Regions from separate parts of the Paenibacillus sp. YAE3 genome, predicted to be linked through region 1. Evidence: riboswitches for the same ligand, from Rfam matches in the RefSeq annotation. Region 1 holds a riboswitch; each other region holds the start of a gene.
What was found. A riboswitch is a leader RNA that binds a small molecule or an ion and turns the genes downstream of it on or off. The one in region 1 is predicted to bind cyclic di-AMP.
Positions count from the first base shown of each region.

Region 2: another riboswitch for cyclic di-AMP. It lies ahead of AC27KL_RS13685 (TrkH family potassium uptake protein); the one in region 1 lies ahead of AC27KL_RS18680 (hypothetical protein).
Region 3: another riboswitch for cyclic di-AMP. It lies ahead of AC27KL_RS26975 (resuscitation-promoting factor); the one in region 1 lies ahead of AC27KL_RS18680 (hypothetical protein).

Region 1 covers NZ_BAAIYF010000009.1:173,632-181,046, forward strand. The annotation lists gene AC27KL_RS18660 (helix-turn-helix domain-containing protein) at 1-66, shown strand, start outside; gene AC27KL_RS18665 (MFS transporter) at 265-1,668, opposite strand; gene AC27KL_RS18670 (helix-turn-helix transcriptional regulator) at 1,807-2,649, shown strand; tRNA gene AC27KL_RS18675 (tRNA-Leu) at 2,788-2,870, shown strand; cyclic di-AMP (ydaO/yuaA leader) riboswitch at 3,336-3,539, shown strand; cyclic di-AMP (ydaO/yuaA leader) riboswitch at 3,649-3,824, shown strand; gene AC27KL_RS18680 (hypothetical protein) at 4,002-4,394, shown strand; gene AC27KL_RS18685 (potassium-transporting ATPase subunit F) at 4,526-4,603, shown strand; gene kdpA (potassium-transporting ATPase subunit KdpA) at 4,663-6,339, shown strand; gene kdpB (potassium-transporting ATPase subunit KdpB) at 6,442-7,415, shown strand, end outside.
Region 2 covers NZ_BAAIYF010000006.1:194,472-201,886, reverse strand. The annotation lists gene uvrC (excinuclease ABC subunit UvrC) at 1-965, shown strand, start outside; gene AC27KL_RS13690 (CPBP family intramembrane glutamic endopeptidase) at 934-2,631, opposite strand; cyclic di-AMP (ydaO/yuaA leader) riboswitch at 2,892-3,032, shown strand; gene AC27KL_RS13685 (TrkH family potassium uptake protein) at 3,098-4,438, shown strand; gene AC27KL_RS13680 (potassium channel family protein) at 4,485-5,153, shown strand; gene AC27KL_RS13675 (cation:proton antiporter) at 5,170-6,432, shown strand; gene AC27KL_RS13670 (LysR family transcriptional regulator) at 6,526-7,415, opposite strand, start outside.
Region 3 covers NZ_BAAIYF010000022.1:10,742-18,156, forward strand. The annotation lists gene AC27KL_RS26965 (HD domain-containing protein) at 70-1,350, shown strand; gene AC27KL_RS26970 (TatD family hydrolase) at 1,418-2,188, shown strand; cyclic di-AMP (ydaO/yuaA leader) riboswitch at 2,403-2,626, shown strand; gene AC27KL_RS26975 (resuscitation-promoting factor) at 2,897-4,075, shown strand; gene rnmV (ribonuclease M5) at 4,229-4,777, shown strand; gene rsmA (16S rRNA (adenine(1518)-N(6)/adenine(1519)-N(6))-dimethyltransferase RsmA) at 4,779-5,663, shown strand; gene yabG (sporulation peptidase YabG) at 5,795-6,691, shown strand; gene veg (biofilm formation stimulator Veg) at 6,920-7,180, shown strand; gene AC27KL_RS27000 (small, acid-soluble spore protein, alpha/beta type) at 7,380-7,415, shown strand, end outside.

The DNA of each region.
Region 1 (7,415 bases):
AAAGAGTTCATAAGGGAATATATCGAGTTTACGCGTTACCGAAAAAAACAATCGAACGGCGAATGAGCAAATAGAATCGGACGCGACGGCCTGAAGGGACGCATGCGTCTGTTCCTGCAGGAAGGATGGACCGTCGATCCCGATTGGTCAGCCGGGTGGCGGCAAGCCTTCAGGGAGCGGCTATCATAGGGGGGCGTGCCCCGGGACAACGCAAAAAAGAAGCCTTTGCTTTAGGAGCAAGGCTCTTTTTTGTGGTTGGGAACATTAACGTTCAATCCGCGGGTTGCGGCCCTTTCGGCCGATAAAGGCAAACGACAGCAGGCTCCCGGCCAGCAGGACGGCCGCAGTCAGGGCCAGCCCCAGGCGCATCCCCGCCGTCATCGACGGGGTGCCGCCGAGGATCGAGCCGATCATGGCAACGCCCAAGGTCGCGCCCACCTGCCGGCTCGAATTTAATGCGCCCGATGCGGCGCCTGTCTGCTCCCGGGGAACCGCGCCTATGACCGCGGTCATGAGCGCGGGGATGGTGAGGGAAACTCCAAGGCCGATCAGGAACAGGCCGATCAAAGGAAGGGCGTAATCGGAGGTTGAAACCGTTCGCAGCTGGAAGATCGTTCCTGCGGCTGCAAGAAGGAACCCTGCGGTCATCGGGATTCTGGCGCCGATCCTGCCGACGATGCGGCCGGTGACGATCGGATTGAACGCCAGCGGGATCGTCATCGGAAGGAGGGCCAGGCCTGCCGTATGAGCCGATAATCCGCGCGCTTGTTGAAAAAAGAGCGGCAGCGCGAACAAAATCCCCGACAATCCGATATTGACGGCCATGCCGGCAATCATTCCCGCCGATACGGTTGCGTTTCGAAACATTCCCAGCGGAAGCAGCGGGTCGGGGCCTTTCATTTCGGCACGCGCAAAGAGAGCCGCGCTGACGAGCGTCAGGACGAAAGCGGCGATCACGATCGGCGATCCCCAGCCGTAAGCCGATCCCTCCATGAGCGCGAAGGATAACGCGGCGATGGCCGTTACAGCCGTCCATTGGCCCGTCCAATCCAGGGGCTGCCGCCGCTTGCGGGCGGTTTCGGCGCCGAGCCGCAGGACGATGGCCAAGCTGATGACGGCAAGCGGCACGTTCAGCAGGAAGATGCTTCGCCATCCGAGCGAATCGGCCAGCAGGCCGCCCGCAACGGGCCCGGCAGCCATGGCGATCCCGGTGACCGCAGCCCAGATGCCAAGCGCCCGGGCGCGCGCGGACGGTTCGGGAAATGCATGGGCAACGAGCGCTAGCGAGGCCGGCGTCAGAGCCGCGCCTCCGATGCCCAAAACGGCGCGCAAGGCGATCAGCAAGCCAAGCGAAGGGGCGGCCGCGGACAAGGCCGAAGCGGCCAGAAACAGGACCAGGCCTCCGGCATAGACGCGGCGGGCTCCCAGTTTGTCGGCCAGCCCGCCCATCGAGAGCAGGAAGCCGGCAAACACGATCGTATACGCATTGACGACCCATTGGAGGCCGGAAATCCCGCCGCCAAGGTCGGCGCGGATCGCGGGCAGCGCGACGCTGACTACCGTCGTGTCCAGCAGCACCATAAAGTATCCGATCGACAGTCCGAGCAGCAGCAGCGCTTTAGCCGGCTTCCAGCGGCCGTCGGACTGGATGTTCATCGCTTTTTCCAAGACAATCCCTCCGTAAAAGGCAAATTCGGCAGTCATCGCCGTTACCGGGAAAGTGTATAATGGTTCTTATCATGGGACTAGATGAGGGTTTATCCTAGGAGAAATTCTCCTAGGGAACGGGAAGGGGAGGAGAAGCACTTGTGGGAAAAAGCGGATGGGGAGCGTCTTCGGGAGCTTGCCCAGTTTTTGCGCACCCGGCGCGCCCGGATGACGCCGGAGCAGGCCGGTTTGAAGGTGGAGGGGCGCAGGCGGACTCCGGGACTTCGGCGCAGCGAGGTGGCGCTGCTTGCCGGCATCAGCGTCGATTGGTATACGTGGCTGGAACAGGGCCGAAACATACAGGTATCTTCCCAGGTGACGGAGAGCATCGCGCGCGCCCTGCAGCTTGATGCCGATGAAAAAAGACATCTGTTTCTGCTTGCCTTGCAGCAGTATCCCCCCGTTTCGGGGGAGGCTGCCGCGGAAATTACGCCGGCGCTTCAGCGGTTTCTGGACCTGCAGGGAACAAGCCCGGCTTACGTGACCGACCAGCGCTTAAACATCGTGGGATGGAACCGGATCGCCAGCATGGTGTATGGAGAATATGAAACGATGCCGGCAAGGGAACGCAACTCCGTCTGGCGTACGTTTACCTCCCTGGATGTCCGCAGCCTGCTCCGGGAACGTTGGGAAGCCCATGCCCGGCACCGTCTGGCGCAATTTCGGGCAAACTACGCCAAATTTGCCGGGGATCCATGGTGGACGGACATGATCGGTGAATTAAACCGCGCAAGCGAAGAATTCAGGGCGTGGTGGCCGCGGCATGACGTCTTAAACGGCCCCGAAGGGAAAAAAATCATTCATCATCCGGCCGCGGGCAGGCTCGAATTCGAGCAGGTTTCGTTTGTGACGTCCGACGACCCGGATTTGACCGTCACGATCAACGTTCCGACGGCGGAAGGTGATACGGTCGCCAAGCTGGGCAAGCTGTTGAAGGAATGAATGGGCTTTGGTCCACGGCCCGTTTTTACGCAACGGTTCATATATTCCCAGGGATCGGACTGCATAAAAGAAATAAACTATTTACATATCGTGATAATCGGTGTATAATAACAGAGTTGCTGCAAAAGTTAATATTATGCGGTAGTGGTGGAATGGCAGACACGCTATCTTGAGGGGGTAGTGGGCGTATGCCCGTGGAGGTTCGAGTCCTCTCTACCGCATTGACGATCTGACCGAGAAAATCCCTGTTTTGCAGGGATTTTTTTGTTGCACCAGGCAATGTTTCGCTATCCAAGCGTTCGTTCGTAAAAAGAAGCTTTTGCCGCCGCGGGAAATTCCATAGACTCACATATAACGAAAGAGGCCAACGCGGCCTCTTTTTTGTTTTGCTCCATTCTTTATGCTTTTAGGTCGCCATAGGGCAACGGTTCACGATTCGATTGGGCCCGGCCGGTTTGCGGAAAAAGGGATCCGCATTCAAAGGAACGCAATAGAAGGGGGCTTTCGCATCCATTGCCAAAAACGCGAAAAATAGAGAGCATGCGAGAGCTTGGCGCAGATAAAGACTTTTGTAAGCGATAACCTGTATGATAGGGTCGCCATTTTACGCGGATAACGATTTCGCGTCTCCTTTACATCCCGATGCACGCGGGTGTATGATTCAAATCGTAATTGAACATGTTTCCATTTTTAAATCGCTGAATTTCCGTTTGAAGAAGCGGAAATCGGGGGAACCAATCGCGCGTCCCGTCGTCCGGTGTGAGAGTCGGAAGGCAGGGAGGCGCCGGGGTGAATCCTGCGAACGGATGCCATGGATCCGATCGCGGGTAGAGCGACTCTCACCGCTCGAATCCGTCAGCTAACCTCGTAAGCGTCGCCTGAGAGAGGAATGATGAAACTTGTGATCGATGAACATCGGCCGCAGGGGATCGGATGACCTCTGTGGTTTTTTATTGCCAAAAACGCAACGTTGCACAAAATGGATGAAAGTCAATAGAAACGTCTTTAACGCTGAATTCCGGCTTTGGCCGGAAGCGGGGGAACCAACGCGCCGTTTGCTTCCACAAGCGGATGGCGCCGGGGTGAATCCCTTTGTCCGAAAACCGGACGGGGGAAGGGCGACTCTCACGCCCGAATCCGTCAGCTAACCTCGTAAGCGTATCGGGAGAGGCCCCATTCGTCGTGAGCGATATTTCATGGCTTTCTTTGGTCATGGATGTTGGAAGCCGCGGGAAAGAATCCTCTTTCCTGCGGCTTTTTTTTATTCGGGTCAGCATTTCGGATAAGCATTTTTAATAAAAGGTGCGATTGTTGCGGATTGCCCGATCCAGAAACGAAAGGAGGCGAGAGCCGTGGAGGAGGAACTCATCGTCGTGACGGCCCCGAACGAGGCCGGGCGCAATTTTATCAAGCTTTTGATCTATCTCAAGCGGCCTTTCGCCGCACTGACGAACAATGCCAAGGAAGAACGCGATCTGAAGAAGCTGGGCGTCTCCAAAGTCATCCGGCTCCATACCAACAACACGGAGGAATGGGTCGTGCCTGAGTGGCGGATCGGCCGGATTTTTATATTCGAAAACAGTTTGAATTTAACGTGCCGTTACTTGCAAATTTGCCGTGCTTGGACGCCGGATTCCATCTACGTAATCACCCGGGCGCATCACTCGCCGGGCATTTACCGGGGGCTTGGCGCGGATCACGTCATTCACACGTTGAACGGCGAAGTCGGATTTTTGCTGAAATAAGGGATTTGACAAGGAGAGCGTTGAACCATGATGGATTTTTTAATGATTTTAACGCTTGCGGGCGTGTTCGGAATCTTTTTGCTGTTCCTCATCTGGTGCGGCCATGTCGTGGATGGGGGAGGCGAAGGCCGATGATCGTGGTTTTGGTGCTGACGGCGTTTGTGTTCGTCTACCTGGCGTATGCCTTGATCCATCCGGAACGGTTTTAGAAAGGCCGGGCGGAGCAGGCTTAGACGCCTTCACCCGCTTATAAGAGGAGGAAACGATTTTGGATATATTGCAGATAGGCATCGTGATCGTGGTGCTGCTGCTGTTGGTCAAACCGGCAGGCAGTTATATTTACCACGTGTTTTCTAACGAGGCGAACTGGATGGACCGGATGTTCGGTCCCGTGGAGAAGTTTTTTTATGCCGTCATCGGTCTTCGGAAACGCTCCGGGATGAGCTGGAAAACATATGCCTTAAGCATGATGGCGACGAACGTTGTGCTTGTGGCCGTAAGTTACGCGGTGCTGAGATGGATGGGCGGACTGCCGGCAAACCCGAACGGGACGGGAAACATGGAGGCGAGCTTGTCCTTCAACACCGTCATCAGCTTTATGACGAATACGAACCTGCAGCATTACAGCGGGGAAAGCGGCATGTCGTATTTGGGGCAAATGATCGTCATCACGATGATGATGTTTACGTCGGCCGCGTCCGGCCTGGCCGTGGCGATCGCTTTCATGCGGGGCATAACCCGCCGCGGGGACGGACTCGGCAACTTTTTCGAGGATTTCGTCAAAGCCCATGTCCGGGTGTTCCTGCCGCTCGCGTTGATCGTTACCCTGGTGCTTGTGGGGTTGAAGGTGCCGCAGACGCTTGATCAGGCGGTGACCGTGAACACGCTTGGCGGCGCTGTGCAGCATATCGCGATGGGGCCGGTAGCGTCCCTGGAATCGATCAAACATCTGGGAACGAACGGCGGCGGATTTTTCGGGGCGAACTCGTCGCATCCGTTCGAGAATCCGAGTCCGCTCACGAACGTCATCGAAATTTTAAGCATGTGGACGATATCGGCCGCGCTGCCTTACACGTTCGGGCGTTTCGCCGGCAACCGCAAGCAGGGCTGGATTCTTTTTTCGGCCATGATGGTGCTGTTCCTGGCGTTCCTGTCCCTGACGTACGTCTCGGAAAAAAGCGGCAACCCGCTGATCCATCAGCTGGGCATCGACGCTTCGCAGGGCAGCATGGAAGGAAAAGAAGTTCGTTTCGGCGTGGCGCAGTCCGCTTTGTTCACGGCGGTGACGACCGCGGCGACGACCGGTTCGGTCAATAACATGCACGATACGCTGACCCCGCTCGGCGGGCTGGCTCCGCTGGCGCAGATGATGCTGAACGTCGTCTTCGGGGGCAAAGGCGTCGGGCTGGTCAACATGCTGATGTACGCCATATTGGGCGTGTTCATTTGCGGCCTCATGGTCGGGCGGACGCCGGAGTTTCTCGGGAACAAAATCGAAAGCCGGGAAATGAAGCTGATCGCCGTCGCGATCCTGGCGCATCCGCTGATCATTTTGGCGCCGACGGCCATTTCGTTCCTGACGCATCTCGGCACGGACGCCCTTTCGAATCCGCTGTATCACGGGCTCAGCCAGGCGTTGTACGAATTTGCGTCATCCGCGGCGAACAACGGCTCCGGCTTTGAAGGGCTGGGGGATAACACGGTGTTCTGGAACGTCAGCACGGGGCTTGTCATGCTTTTGGGACGGTATGTGTCGATCATCGCGCTTCTCGCCGTGGCCGGTTCGTTGTCGCGGAAGAAGCCCGTTCCCGAATCGATCGGCACCTTCCGCACGGATACGAAGCTGTTTGCCGGGATTTTGGTCGGAACGGTGCTCCTGATCGGGGCTTTGACCTTCCTGCCTGTGCTCGTGCTGGGGCCGATCGCGGAGTTTTTGACGATGTAAGGGGCCTGTCGGAAATGGTTTGCAAACGGAAGCGATGGTTCGCTGGGAGCGTCCCATCGAAAAATGCATGTTAAGCGATGGATAAACGAGGTGGAGAAAATCATGGACGGAAAACGAAAAAGCATGCTGACGGGAAGCATCGTGAAGCAGGCGCTGAAGGGCAGCTTCATTAAACTGAATCCGGTCGTCATGATGAAAAACCCGGTCATGTTCGTGGTGGAAATCGGCACGTTCGTCGTTCTGCTGATGGTGCTGTTTCCGGGGTATTTCAATACCGCCGGACGCACGGGCTTTAATCTGGCGGTGTTCCTGATCTTATGGTTTACGGTATTGTTCGCCAACTTTGCCGAGGCGCTTGCGGAAGGGCGCGGGAAAGCGCAGGCCGACGCCCTGAAAAAAACGAAAAAGGAATCGTCCGCGAACAAATGCGTCGGTTCCGAAATCATCGCGGTGAATTCCACGGAGCTGCGCAAAGGCGACATCGTCGTCGTGTCCCAAGGCGAAATGATCCCGGGCGACGGCGAGGTCATCGAAGGGCTTGCGTCGGTCGACGAGTCGGCGGTTACGGGGGAATCGGCTCCGGTCATGAAGGAAGCGGGCGGGGATTTCAGCTCGGTGACCGGGGGAACCCGGGTCGTGAGCGACCGGATCAAGGTCGTCATCACGAGCGATCCCGGCGAGTCGTTCATCGACCGGATGATCTCGCTCGTCGAAGGCGCTTCGCGCCAGAAAACGCCGAACGAAATTGCGCTTAACACGCTGCTGACCACGCTGACGCTCATCTTTTTGATCGTGGTCGTCACGCTGGCACCGATTGCCGCATATTTGGGCGTTCCGCTGGATATCCCGGTGCTCATTGCTTTGCTCGTCTGCCTGATCCCGACGACGATCGGCGGCTTGCTGTCCGCGATCGGGATCGCCGGGATGGACCGGGTGACGCAGTTCAACGTGCTGGCCATGTCCGGGAAGGCGGTCGAAGCCTCCGGCGACATCACCACGATGATCCTGGACAAAACGGGAACGATCACGTACGGGAACCGGATGGCGAGCGAATTTATTCCGGTCGGAGGAGCGGC
Region 2 (7,415 bases), on a different contig from region 1:
GCGACAACCCGGCCCTGCCGCAGGAAATACTGCTGCCCGATTCCGGGAAGGATGCCGAAGGCTCGGACAAGGCGGCGGCGGAAACGGAAAACGGCGGCGACGTTTTGGATGCGCACAGCGCGGCTGCCTCCCTTCAGGAATGGCTGGGCGTCAAAGTGCTCGTGCCGCAGCGCGGCCAAAAACGGCAGATGGTCGGCATGGCCGTGGAAAACGCGAAGGTGTCCTTGGACGAAAAATTCCGGCTGATCGAGCGGGACGAGGAAAGAACGCTGAAAGCGGCAGCTAACTTGGGCCAATATATCGGCATCGAACATCTTCACCGTATCGAAGCTTTCGACAACTCGAATATCCAAGGGGCCAATCCCGTATCCGCCATGGTCGTTTTCATCGACGGGAAGCCGGATAAAAAGGAGTACCGCAAATATAAGGTCCGTACCGTGCAAGGACCGGACGATTACGAAACGATGCGCGAGGTCATCCGCCGCCGGTATGAACGCGTGCTGAAGGAGAACCTGGAAATGCCCGATCTCATCGTCGTGGACGGAGGCAAGGGCCAAATTTCGGCCGCGGTCGACGTGCTTGAAAACGAGCTCGGTTTGTTCATCCCGGTATGCGGACTCGTCAAGGACGCCAAACATAGAACGGCCCAGCTTATGGTCGGCGACCCGCCGGAGCCGGTCGACCTGCCGCGCGACAGCCAGGAGTTTTATTTGCTGCAGCGGATTCAGGACGAGGTTCACCGTTTTGCCATCTCGTTCCACCGCGAACAGCGGGGCAAGTCGATGGTCGCGTCCAAGCTCGATTCGATCCCGGGCATCGGCGAGAAGCGGCGCAAGCTGCTGCTGAAGCATTTCGGATCGCTGAAAAAAATAAAAGAGGCCAGCATCGAAGATTTCCGGCCTCTTTCCATCGGAGACAAGCTCGCCAAACAAATTATTGCAGCCCTCCGGGATGAGGAGTCATGACATATGGCTCCTCTTTCTTTTTGTTGCGGTTGTACAGGTAAACGATATAAGCGACGACGGCAGGCATGACGATCGTGACGATGCCCGCGATGATGTCCGGCACGTCGCCCAGCGCGAACAGGCTGAAGCTCATCAGGACGCTGTCGAAGACGACGTGGCTGAACATGGCGGCGATGTAGCCGTGCTTTAAGAAAATGAAGCTGAACAGCAGCCCGATGACCGTCAGTTCGATCGGACGCGTAATGACGGGGTAAATCGGATAAAGCGTGTGTCCGAGCGCCCAAATCAGCGTCGTGATCAGGCAGGCGGCAAACGTGCTGCGCAGCAGCTTTTTCAGCATCGGAATGCCGAACAGGCGGTAGACCGCTTCCTCGGAAATACCCGCCATCCACGCCATAATCGGCAGCAGCCAAGGATATAACATGTTGTACGGCGATTGCGTGGCATCGGTCGTCGACCAGCTGTGGATCGTTTTGTCGAGCACGATGTAAATGACGGACTGGACGCCCATCAGAATAAACGCCCATAGGTACCCGGTGTACATGCTGTGCAGCACGTAAGGCCCGTAGCCGGGTTCTTTGGCTTTGGCCCAGGCATTGATGCCGGCTTTGCGCCATAAACCGTCCCCGCCCACGAGCGAGAAGTACAAAAGGGCAGCCATCACCAGGTTAAAGAAGGTCTGGAAACCGAGCATGAAGACAAGGCCGAAATTCGAAACCCCCTCGCCTTGAAATACCGGCAGCATGTTGTACGTGCTGAACGTGGCGACCGCAAAATAAAACACGCTCAGGAAAATGCCCCTCTTGAACGACGTATGGGCCCGGGTCAACGCGCTGTATACGATGGCCAGTACGCCTAGGACAAACGTCAGCAGACCGTAGCCTAAGATGGTAAGCCATTTGGCTTTGGACGTTTCCTTTTCGACGTAGGCCGCATGCGCTTCGGGCACGCTAAAGGTCTGTTCGAAGGAATGAACTTTCCCTTCCTCGAACGTCAATTTGACTTGAAGGCTTGAACGGCCGATCGTCCGGTTCGGGTCGGTGTATACGAGTCCCGCCTCGTTCTCCTTGGTCGACAGCTCCAGCTTGCCCGGGTCGTAACCCATTTGCTGCAGCCAAGGTGCGGCAAGCTCTTCTTTTTTCTCCAGCGACAGGCCGCCTTCCACGATTTTCAGCTTGGTTTCGCGTTTGGTTTTATTCGGGTCCGCCATGGCCGCGGCATAATTCGAATAGCGGGGCGTAACGGAAAAAGCGACGACCTTGCCCGAATTCATATGTACGTCGATATTGGCGTAACCTTCGTTTTGGCGTTCGGCCAAACGGACGCGGAACACGTCGTAGGGATAACTTTTTTCAAACGTTTTGTTGTATTCGTTCAGCAGCTTTTCCCGCGACAAATAGCCGTATAGATCCGAGTTGGACTGGTACGTGATAACCGCGTCCTTGCTCGGGTCCGGCTCCAAATGCAGCGTGTTTTGCATGAAGGCCTCCGCGGCGCGTTGGGCCTCCGCCTTGCTGATGACCTTCGTGTTTTGCTGCTCCAGCGTTTCCGAGGCGGTGGAAGGGAGAATCTGGAACAAGACGAATAAAACGAGCCCGATGACCGCAAAAATGCCCAGCCATTTGTAATTGGCTTTGAGCCGCAGCGGTTGTCCGACGGGATTCATGAAATGCCCCCTTTGTTTGGATTGTAAAGATATATACCTAGTATAAACGTAAACATAGCATACGATGTCCCTCGAAAGCCAGTTTTCTCCCTCATTGGCCGTGAAAAAATGATGAAAATCGTGGAAAGTGATTGTAAACGCGAGAGAAAGGCAGACTTTTATGAGATTTGCGATGCAATCGGGCCGTATTCCCACGTATTCATTCGAATAATGGCTTTGTGATGTAAAACGAATAGGATTATAATCTTTGAAGCAAATGAATAATCCGTACGCCGAATTTCGATATGAAAACGGGGGAACCATTATTTTGGGGTGAATTTCGCTTTTATCCATAGCGAATAGGGCAACCTGTGCATGCCCGAATCCGTCAGCTAACCTCGTAGGCGTTATGCAGCAGGAACCAAACCGAAAGGCATTGGATTTCCGATGCTTTTTTTCTTTTGACTTTTTTAAAGAGGTGACTATGTTGACAGCGAAAATCAGGTGGTTTCGATTGGCTCCCCCGCAAATTCTTGTATTGGGGTTCGCCGGCATTATATTGATCGGAGCCATACTTCTCACCTTGCCGATTTCGAACACGACGGGCAAGCCGCTCCGGTTCATCGATGCTTTGTTTACGGCGACTTCGGCGACTTGCGTTACCGGTTTGGTTGTTAAGGATACGGGAACGTTTTTCAGCACCTTCGGACAAGTCGTTATTATGCTGCTGATTCAGGTCGGGGGGCTCGGCTTCATGACGATGGCCACCTTGTTTTCCCTCGTGCTGAAGCGGAAGATTTCGCTGCGCGACCGCCTGATCCTCCAGGAAGCGATGAACCAGAACACGATGGAGGGCATCGTGCGGCTGATCCGGAAGGTGCTTATCTTTTCGCTCGTGATCGAAGGCTGCGGAGCGGTTTTGTTCGCCATCCGCTGGTCCTTTGACATGCCGGTCGGCCGGGCGGTGTACTTCGGGATATTTCACGGGGTATCGATGTTCAACAACGCGGGCTTCGACCTTTTCGGCCATTTCAACAGCCTGACGGGGTATGTGTACGATCCGCTCGTCAATATCGTCGTCATGTTTTTGATCGTTTCGGGCGGGATCGGATTTATTGTCATGTCGGACCTGGTGGATTACCGGCACAAACGGAAGCTTTCGCTGCATACGAAAATCGTGCTGTCCATGACCGGGGCGCTGATTCTGATCGGGGCGATCGTCATTTTCGTTTTCGAATTCACGAACCCGAAAACGCTCGGTTCCTTGAATTGGGGCGGCAAAATTCTTGCGTCGTTTTTCCAATCGGTTTCGCCGCGGACCGCGGGGGCCAACACGCTGGATCTCGCAAGCATGCGGCAAGCGTCCCAATTTTTCATGGTCATCCTGATGTTTATCGGCGCATCGCCGGGATCCACCGGAGGCGGGATCAAAACGACCACCTTCACCATTCTGGTCGGCGCGGTCATCGCCATGATCCGCGGACGCGACGATATCGTGCTTTACCGCTACCGCCTGGCGCAGGATCGCATCTTTAAGGCGCTGACGATCACCTTCCTCGCGTTGTTTCTGGTGGTCGGGGTGTCGATGGTGCTTTCGACGACGGAGGACAGCAACTTTTTGACCATTTTGTATGAAACGACTTCGGCTTTCGGGACGGTCGGGCTTTCGCTTGGACTTACGCAGCATTTGACGCTGGTCGGCAAAATATTGATCTGTCTCACGATGTTTGCGGGACGGCTTGGGCCGCTGACCCTGGCTTACGCACTTGGCCCGAAAAAAGGCAAAGAGCTGTACCGGCATCCGGAAGGCAAAATCATTATCGGCTAGTTTCAAAGAAAACAGAAATTGATTAAATAAGGAGTATCAGGAGAGAATGAAAACACAGCAGTTTGTCGTCATCGGTCTGGGACGTTTCGGCTCCAGCCTTGCACTCGAGCTCGTCGATTTGGGATACGAGGTGCTCGGGGTCGATAAAAACGAGGAAGTCGTCAGCGACATGAGCGAATATTTGACGCATGCCGTCGTGGCCGACGCCACGGACGAGGAAGTCCTCAAATCGCTCGGGATCCGCAATTTCGACTGCGGCATCGTCGCGATCGGAGACGATATCCAGATGAGCATCCTGGCCGCGATTTTGCTGAAGGATTTGGGCGTGCGCACGGTCGTGGCCAAGGCGATTTCGGTGCTTCACGGGCGCGCGCTGGAGAAGCTGGGCGTCGACCGGGTCATTTTTCCGGAAAAGGACATGGGGATCCGGGTTGCCCATCAGCTCGTGACGCCGAACCTGCTCGACTACATCGAGTTGTCCAAGGAATACAGCATCGTCGAAATGAAGGTGCCTGAAAAACTGGACTGCAAAACGTTAAACGAAATCAACACCCGCGCCAAATTCGGCTGCAGCATCGTGGCGATCCACCGCCAGGGAAAAGTGATCGTCGCTCCGACCGCAATGGATCAGCTCCGCGCCGGCGACATTATGGTGATCATCGGCGCGAACGACAACATCGACCGGTTCGAAAGCGAAGCCGTCAATGCAGACTAGATGGGAGTAAGTTAACGTGGAAACCCAGACGACCGAAATCATTCATCATATTTTAATCCTGCTGCTCTTTATCATTACCGTCGGGATGTTGGCCGGAAGGCTGGCATCCTGGCTTCGTTTGCCGGACGTTGCCGTGTTTATCATCGCCGGCATGGTGCTGGGGAGAGGTCTGCACCTGATCCATGCGGAAAGCAGCTCGCTGATCAATCAGTTTATTTTGACGGCCGGCTCGGCTTTGATCCTGTTCGATGGCGGCCGGAACCTGAGCTTTGGCGGACTGCGAAAGGTTTGGATCACCCTGTCTCTATTGAGCGTCCCCGGCGTAATTATTACGACAGGCATCGTGGGCGCCGCGGTACATTTTTTGTTTGGGCTCGATTGGATCGTTTCGTTTCTCGCGGCCGCCGTCATTGCCTCGACCGACCCGGCTTCGATCATTCCCGTCTTTAAACAGGTGAAAATCAAGGAACGGGTCAGGGAAACGGTCGAAAGCGAATCGGCGTTCAACGACGCGACCGGTTCGATCCTGACGTTCTCGCTGCTTGCGGCGGTTACGGGAGGAAAGGCGCTGCAAGCCGGGGACATGGCTTGGGAATTTGTCAAAACGGCCGTCGGCGGGATTGCCGTCGGGGCGGTCGTTTCGGTCGTTCTCACCTATTTGGTCGCCCATTTCCGCCTCGGCGTGTTAAAGGACTATACGACCATCGCGATGCTCGTCGTTGCACTTTCTTCCTATTTAATAGGGGACATGCTGCACGTCAGCGGATTTATGGCGACGTTTGTCGCCGGGCTGGTCTGGGGAAATGCGGACACGATGGGTTTGTCGATGGACGACAAGCTGGAGGAAACCGGGGCTTTTGCCGACAATACGAGCATCATGATGCGGATGCTGATTTTCATTATGCTCGGCAGCCAGGTGGATTTTCAGGCGCTCGGCGATTATTTCTGGCCTAGCTTTGCGGCGGTACTGGTGCTCATGTTCGTGGCCCGACCGCTTACTATCCTGCTCTGCGCGCTGCCTGACCGGAAGGTCAAATGGACTTGGCGCGAGCTTCTGTTCATGATGTGGGTACGCGAGACGGGGGTCATTCCCGCGGCTTTGTCCGGCATGATCGCGGGCATGGGCGTGGCGCATGCCGGGGCGATTTCGGCGATGACGTTCATGGCGATCATGCTCACGATTTTGCTTCAGGCAAGCACGACCTGCCTTGTCGCCCGCAAATTGGGGCTCGAAATCAAATCTGACGGCCAACCCGCATCCGCCGGCGCAAAAGCATAGAACGAGAGGTTCGCTGCTCAAAAAAAGCTGCTTCCGGCCGTAACGAAACGACGGCGGAGAGCAGCTTTTTGGTGTGCAACAGAGGTTTGTTTTTTATGAATGATGCTGCCGGGCAAGTTGGCCGAAGATCGATTTCGTTTCTTCCACCCAGCGTTTGGCGCCGGCGCTGAGCCCGCCGTTGTCGGGATAAATGAGCGAGGTCGTGCGCCGCGTTTCCTTCAAATCCGGGACATGGATCGTGGCGAGGTCGTTATCCTCGAGCAGCTGGCTCCGCAAATACGATTTCGGCAGCAGCGCGGCGGCCTTGCAGGCCGGAAGCAGCCGGACGATCGCTTCGAACGAGTCCATCTCCATCCGGATGTCCGGCACGACGCCGGCGCGATGAAAAAGATCGTCGGTCAGTTTACGGTACCAGGTTCCGGTTGAGAATATGATCATAGGAAGGCCGTGAAGCATGTCCATGCTTACGTCATCCTTTTCGAGCAGCGGATGGCTTTTCGGAAGCACCAGCTCCAGATGGTCGTCGAACAATGCGGTGCAGCGCAGCCCGGGTTCCTCGATGGAAGAGGCGACGATGCCCGCGTCAAGCTTTTTGTCGCGCACGGCGGAGACGATTTCATGCGTTTTGCCCGTGATCAGCTTCAGCTCGGCCGTCGGGTGTTTTTCCATGAACGCGGTCACGAGCGGCGGCAGGGTCGTCTGCAGGGTGGTGAGGCTGGCGCCGAGCGTAACGGAAATTTGGTCGTCGCCTTTGTATTTGGAGATCATTTGCATGAATTTGAGCTTTTGCTGCCGCTGCTCCAATGCGAAGTTGTAGGCGGTTTGCCCGAAAGCGGTAAGCTCCAGCCTTTTGCCGCGCCGATTGAACAGGCTGACGCCCAGCTCGTCCTCCAGCTTTGAAATTTTGCGGGACAGGGCCGGCTGCGACAAATTCAATATCCGGGATGCTTTGTTCAGGCTGGACTGTTCGACAATCGTCGCAA
Region 3 (7,415 bases), on a different contig from region 1:
TCGACACACATTGTCGAAAAAAGTTCAAAAATAGTTTAATTTTAAGCTTTTAAAAAGGAGATGAGTCGCATGCATACCTTAAATGAAGAAAAAGTGTTCAAGGACCCCGTACATAATTACATTCATGTCCAACACTCCACCATCTGGCGGCTGATTAACACGGCGGAGTTCCAGAGGCTGCGGCGGATCCGCCAATTAGGCACCTCGTATTTGACGTTCCATGGGGCGGAGCACAGCCGGTTCTCCCACTCGCTTGGCGTGTATGAAATTACGCGCCGCATCATATCCCAATTCGAGCGAAGCGGCTACGCGGATTGGCCGAACAGCGAAAAACTGTTAACCCTCTGCGCCGCCTTGCTGCATGACCTGGGACACGGACCCTTTTCCCACTCGATCGAAGAGGCGTTCCGGATGGACCATGAGGATTGGACCCGCCGCATTATTCTCGGGGATACCGAAGTAAACGCGATTTTGACCGAGGTGGCCGAAGACTTTCCCGCCAAGGTCGCATCGGTTATCGCCAAGGATTACGAGCACCCGATCGTGGTCAATCTGGTGTCGAGTCCGCTGGACGCCGACCGGATGGACTATTTGCTGCGGGATGCTTATTACACGGGCGTCAATTACGGAACGATCGACATCGACCGGATCCTGCGCATGCTTCGTCCGTACCAGGGAAGAATCGTCGTGAAGGAATCGGGGATGCATGCGGTGGAAGATTACTTGATGTCCCGGTACCAGATGTATTGGCAGGTTTATTTCCATCCGGTGACGCGCAGTTCGGAAATCATTTTGCGGCAGATCTTCCGGCGCGCGAAGGAGCTATACCGGGATAACTACGTTTTTGGCTTCATGATTGAGCCGCTTCCAGGGCTTTTCGAAGACCGGCTGACCGTCCAGGATTATTTGAAACTCGACGAAGCGCTCATCCAAACCGTGTTTTCGCTATGGACGAACGAAAAAGACGCCGTGCTGAGCGAGCTTTGCAGCCGTTTTATGCATCGCAGGCTGTATAAATATGTGGAAGTGGAATCGGTGGATCTGGAAATGATCGAAGAGATCCGCCGCGATTTTGAGCGGGTCGGCCTGAATCCCGAATACGATCTTGAGATTGATTTTCCGACCGATCTTCCGTACGATGTATTTCGGCCGGGAGACGAATCCAGCCAAAAGCAGATTCTGCTGCTCGACCGGGACGAACGCCTGCGGGAAATATCGGAGGTGTCGGATATTGTCCGCTCCATCAGCGGCATTCACCGCGGGAAATATCACTTATATTATCCGGGGGCGAAAATGAAAGACGTTATTTCTTCCCTATCCGACCCGGTTTCCCGCATTTTCAAGCGATAACGACAGCGTGATTCACGGATTTGCCCCATATTAATCTATGCTTTATGACACGAAGGGAGTTCCAGACATGAATTTATTCGACACGCATACGCATTTGGACGCGCCGCAGTTCGACGAGGACCGCGAAGAAACCATTCGCCGCGCCGTGGAAAACGGCGTCAGCCGGATGATCAACGTCGGTTTTAACCGCGAAACGATTCCGTCCACGATGAAGCTTGCGGAAACGCATGATTTTATATACGCCGCCGTCGGCTGGCATCCTCAGGATGCGATCACGATGAAGGAAGGGGATCTCGAATGGATTGCATCTTTATGCAGCCATGAAAAAGTCGTGGCCATCGGCGAAATCGGGCTCGATTATTATTGGGATACCTCCCCGAAAGACGTGCAGCACCGGGTTTTGCGCCAGCAAATCGGGTTGGCCCGGGAGCTCGGCATGCCGATCGTGATCCATAACCGGGATGCGCACGAGGATATCGTGAAAATCCTGCGGGAGGAAAAGGCCAGCGAGGTCGGAGGCGTCATGCACTCCTACTCCGGCAGCTGGGAAACGGCCAAGTTATGCCTGAACATGGGGTTCCATCTATCCTTCGGAGGGCCGATTACGTTCAAAAACGCCAGACAGCCCAAGGAAGTGCTTGCGCAGGTTCCGATGGACCGTTTGCTGATCGAAACCGACTCTCCGTACCTGACGCCGCACCCATTCCGGGGCAAGCGAAATGAGTCTGCCAACGTTCGTTTGGTAGCCGAGGCCGCTGCCCAGATTAAGGGGGTCGAGGTGGAGGAAATTGCCCGAATCACCACCCAAAATGCACTGGAACGATTTGGAATTAAGTGAAAACGGGAGAAAAACAGCTGAAAAAACGAGCATGAACGAAGCATTAAAGAATTTTAACCAAAAAAACCATGAATATTACAAATTTTTAACCATATATTCAAATAAACGTTGTTGATTCCCGCTTTACAACATGCATCAAAACAGGATATCATCTTTTCAGTGAACTTGGGCTGCTGTAAGCCGCTTCCTTTTTCGGCATCGCGGCAGCCTCCGTGAACCAATCTCGCTGAGTCTTTCGGTCTCGAAAGAGCGGGGGAACCAATACATAGAGCGCGACGGTCCTTTTAAACCGGTCCGGGCTCGGGATGTATTTGATTTCTTTTCAGGGTCTCAGGGGTGAATTCGGCGCGGTCCGCCATGAGCGGGCTGGCGTTGATCGGGCGGCTCTCTTTCGCCCAAACCCGACAGCTAACCCCGTAAGCGACATAAAGAGAGGGTTTCGTGCATTTACTTTTCCGTCATTCTGACATCCAGGGAAGCCACGAAGGAGACCTCATAAGCTCTTAGCTGGCTTCTTTTGTTTTTGAATAATGGAGAAGGCGTCGTCATACTGTTGTAAAACGGGAGGCGACAAATCATGAAAAAAAGATAGGTTCATGGTGCAAGAACGCATGCTCCTTATGTGTTCTTGTAAAAAATCGAGTATAGCCCGCGTCAAATCATTCATGCGTAACTCTAATGGCGAGGCTATGAAGGAGGATCGAGAAGGTGGGCATTTTCCATCAAGAAGAGACCCATGATTCAAAAATCTCCAGCATGTCTTACGCATTGCGATGGAAGCATGAGAATTTGCGCCAAATCTCTACTGCAGCTATCGTTACGATCGCGGTCACCATCATGATTTTGCTGCTGGTCAACTCATCCACGCGCAAACAGGTGTACCTGGTGGTAGACGGTCAGGTCAAAAAGATTCAGACTCACAAATCCGTTTTACAAGAAATGCTGGATGAGCAGGCAATCAGCCTCAAACCGGAAGATCAAGTCTCCATGCCGCTGAGCGGTTCGCTCCAGAATGGTGACAAAGTGGTGATCGACCGCGCTGCTCCCGTTCAATTGACGGTGGACGGGACAACGAAAAAGTTGTATACCACCAAAGACACGGTTGGCGACGTATTGAAGGAGTTCGGCGTATCGCTCAAAGAACACGATAAAGTCACTCCGGCTCTGACCGAGCGGGTGACGGGCCAAACGGATATCCGTATCGTGCGCGTCAACAAACAAGTCGTGGACCGCCATGAAAATTTGCCTTTCCGCGTCATTAAGACGGCGGATCCCAGCCTGACGGTCGGAGATAACCGCGTCATTCAGCAGGGAAAGCCCGGCGTGATGGTGCAGCACATCGAAAAGGTATATCATGACGGCCAAATGGTATCCATGCGCATGGTGGGCAAGGAAGTGCAGGCAAAAACGCTGGATAAAATCATCGCCGTGGGCACGAAGAAAAAACCGGCTCCGCCTGTCGTCGTTCAAACAGCGGCCGTTAAATCTTCTTCCACCGCCAAATCTTCATCAGCCGCCAAAACGAAAAAAACCGTAAGCAGCAATAACCGCGTAAGCAAAGCCGGTGTTGATTTCTCATATAAAAAAATGATTCATGTCTCGATGACGGCTTATTCTGCCGGCGAACCCGGAATCGGTACTCGTACCGCGACGGGAACGCGGGTCACGGAAGGCCGCACCATCGCCGTGGATCCGAACGTGATTCCGCTCGGCTGGTGGGTGTACATCGAAGGCATCGGCTTCCGCCGTGCCGAAGACACGGGCGGCGCCATTAAGGGCAATAAGATCGACCTCTACTATGACTCCGTGAAGCGCGCCAACAACTTCGGCCGCAAATCCGGGATGAAAGTATACGTCATCGGCCCCGTGAAGCCGCAATTGAATTAATTTCGTTTTACAATGTCATTCTAATGTTATAGTATTATGATCATGAAAATGTCATGCTAAAGAAGAGGAGCATTCCTCTTCTTTTTGTTGTTTGGATGTCCGAAAACTTACGACGCATGAACGGACGAGCTTTAGGAAAGGGAGAAGCAGGTCATGATCAAGGAAGTCATAGTCGTGGAAGGACGGGACGATACCGTGGCCGTGAAGCGGGCGGTGGAAGCCGACACGATCGAAACCGGCGGTTCGGCGATCAACGGCCGCGTACTGAAGCGGATTGCCTTGGCCCAGGAACGCAGGGGAGTCATTGTATTGACGGACCCGGACCATGCCGGGGAGCGGATTCGAAAAATTATCGCGAGCAAGGTTCCCGGATGCAAGCATGCCTTTATTCCGGAGTCGGAAGCGACGCGGAAAGGGGACATCGGCGTGGAGAACGCTTCGCAGGAAGCGATCCGTAAGGCCCTCTCCCGCGTGCATACGTCCTACGAAGGCGCGGAAAGCCTGATCGATATGGAGGATCTGATGGCTGCTGGGCTTCTGGTGCACCCGGACGCGGCCCGCAGACGCATGGTGATGGGTAACCTGCTAGGCATAGGGTATTGCAACGGCAAGCAGTTCCATAAGCGGCTGGCCGTTTTTCAGATTACGCGCGAGGAATTTGCGGAGGCGTTAGCCCAATTGGAACAGGAAGGGGAAGGTTGACATGCAGCGAATGGACGATATCGCCTCGCCAAGGCGGACGAAGGAAATCATCCAGCGTCACGGTTTTTCGTTTAAAAAAAGCCTGGGGCAAAATTTTCTGATCGATCAAAATATTTTAGGCAAAATCGTGGAGGCGGCGGGGCTGGATGCCTCCAAGGGAGCTTTGGAGATCGGGCCGGGGATCGGAGCCCTTACCGAAAAGCTGGCCCAGGAAGCGGGCGCCGTCACGGCCGTCGAAATCGACCAGCGGCTTATTCCGATACTCCAGGAGGTATTAGAACCGTATCCGCATGTGCGCATTCATCATGGCGACGTGCTGAAGACGGATCTTGGCGCCCTCTTTCGGGAGGATTTCGCGAATGTATCCAAAGTCAGCGTCGTTGCCAACTTGCCTTATTACGTGACGACCCCGATTTTGATGAAACTGCTGGAAGAGCGGCTGCCGCTGGAGAATATCGTGGTCATGATCCAAAAAGAGGTGGCCGAACGCATGGCTGCTTCGCCCGGCACGAAGGACTACGGCAGTCTGAGCATCGCCGTGCAGTATTACAGCGAGCCTGAACTGGTCTGCATCGTGCCGAAAACGGTATTCATTCCGCAGCCGAACGTCGAGTCGGCCGTCATTCGCCTCAAGGTGCGCGAGCAGCCTCCGGTCGAGGTGGACGACGAAAATTTCTTTTTTCAGGTGGTACACGCTTCGTTTGCCCAACGCCGCAAAACGATCGCCAACAATCTCAAGACGAGATTTTTTCCTAAAGAGGGCCGGGAGCGCCTCGAGGAGCTGCTTCACGCTGCAGGGATCGAACCTTCCCGCCGCGGCGAAACCCTCAGCCTGCAGGAATATGCGACGCTTTGCAACGTATTGCTCCGGGCCGGAGTACGGTGATGAAGACGTTTCGCTCACCGCATCAAGTTTGGGGCGGGCAGGGCGTAAGGTCTCGTCCTACGCTTATTTTGGCAAAAGGGAAGAACCATTGGGGAGATTCGCCCATACCATGGGGTAGGGGTGATGTTGTGATGAATGTAGGAGACCTGGTCGTCCGCAAATCTTATGGCGGTGATGTCGCTTTCCGCGTGGAAGATCTGCGGAGCAATTTGGCTGTGATCAAGGGGACCGAGTTTCGGCTGTTGGCTGATTCGCCCCTCGATGACCTTGTTCGGGTGCCATATGCGCCGTTCAATGAAAAAACGCAGAAGGCCCATATCCGTGCCAACGAGTCGTTAAGCAGGCTGCAGCGCCACCGGGAGGAGCTGACCGAACGCACGCAAGCGAATCTCGGCGGGGAATGGCCGATGGCGGAACAGCCTTCTTATTTTGAAGTTCCGGGTAAAGTCCTCCATCTCGATGGAGATATCAATTACTTAAAAAAGAGCTTGAATCTTTACCAGCAGCTTCGCGTGCCCGTCGAGGGACATTACGTTAACGAGGCGGGCATGGCGGATGCGCTCTATCGCCTGCTGCCGCGGGTGCGGCCGGATATCGTGGTTATTACGGGGCATGACGGAGTCTTGAAGCACCGGCCGAACAATGACCTCTATAACCTGAACAGCTACAAAAATTCCCAAAATTTCGTTTCGGCCATTCAGGTTGCCCGTCAATACGAAAGGCATTACGATACGCTGACGATCATTGCCGGTGCCTGCCAGTCGCATTTTGAGGCGCTGCTGCAAGCGGGAGCGAATTTCGCCAGCTCGCCGGGGCGCATACTCATCCATGCGCTGGATCCCGTTTACGTGGCCGCCAAGGCCTCCTTTACGTCGGTGAGGGAAACCATCAACATGATGGATGTGCTTCATAATACGATCAGCGGGGCGCAGGGCGTCGGGGGCATCGAAACGCGCGGAAGCTACCGCATCGGATTGCCGCGCCTGAATGACCTTTCCCAGCTGAAGGTAACGCCTTCGGTGATGTAAACCCGTTTTTCTAAACAAGAGCATCATGGGATGAGCAGCCGATAAACCTTAATCGCGATACATGGATTAAGGTTTTTTTGTCGTTAACGGCGTGTATGCGGAAATCCTGCAAAATCCCGCAAAAAAACCGATTGACAAATTAAATTTGATGCTGCTATAATTTAAATTTTATTTGACAAAAACTTCTTCCTGCGTTATAATGGACAAGGAAAGAGGTGGTCGTCGACAATGGCTAAAAATGCGCTGTTGGAAATCAAACGAAATCTCGAGGCTCATGTAGGTCAGAAAATATCGCTCCGGGCTAACGGTGGACGTCGTAAGACGATCGAACGTACGGGCGTGCTCGAGGAAACGTACCCTTCTGTTTTTATCGTCAAGCTGGATCAAGAACAGCAAACCTTTAAACGTGTTTCATACAGCTATGCAGATATTCTTACTGAATCCGTGGAAGTCACCATTTGCGAAGAGCAGGCGAAGGACGCGGACTAAGCAGGATCAGGCGTAACTTTTTTATTTGGAAGCAGCTTTCCCATGCGGAAGGCTGTTTTTTGTTGTCAGCGAATTTTTCGAATGGGGCCGGGTCGGGCGAGAAATAATACAAAAGGAATTCCTTTTACCGCATAACGAAGGACCGTCCCGAAGATGGATTAAGCGGGGCCGGTTCCGGGACTGACAAGGAGGACTGCAAATGAGCCGCAGACGCCGCAGCGTGATGTCGGAGGAA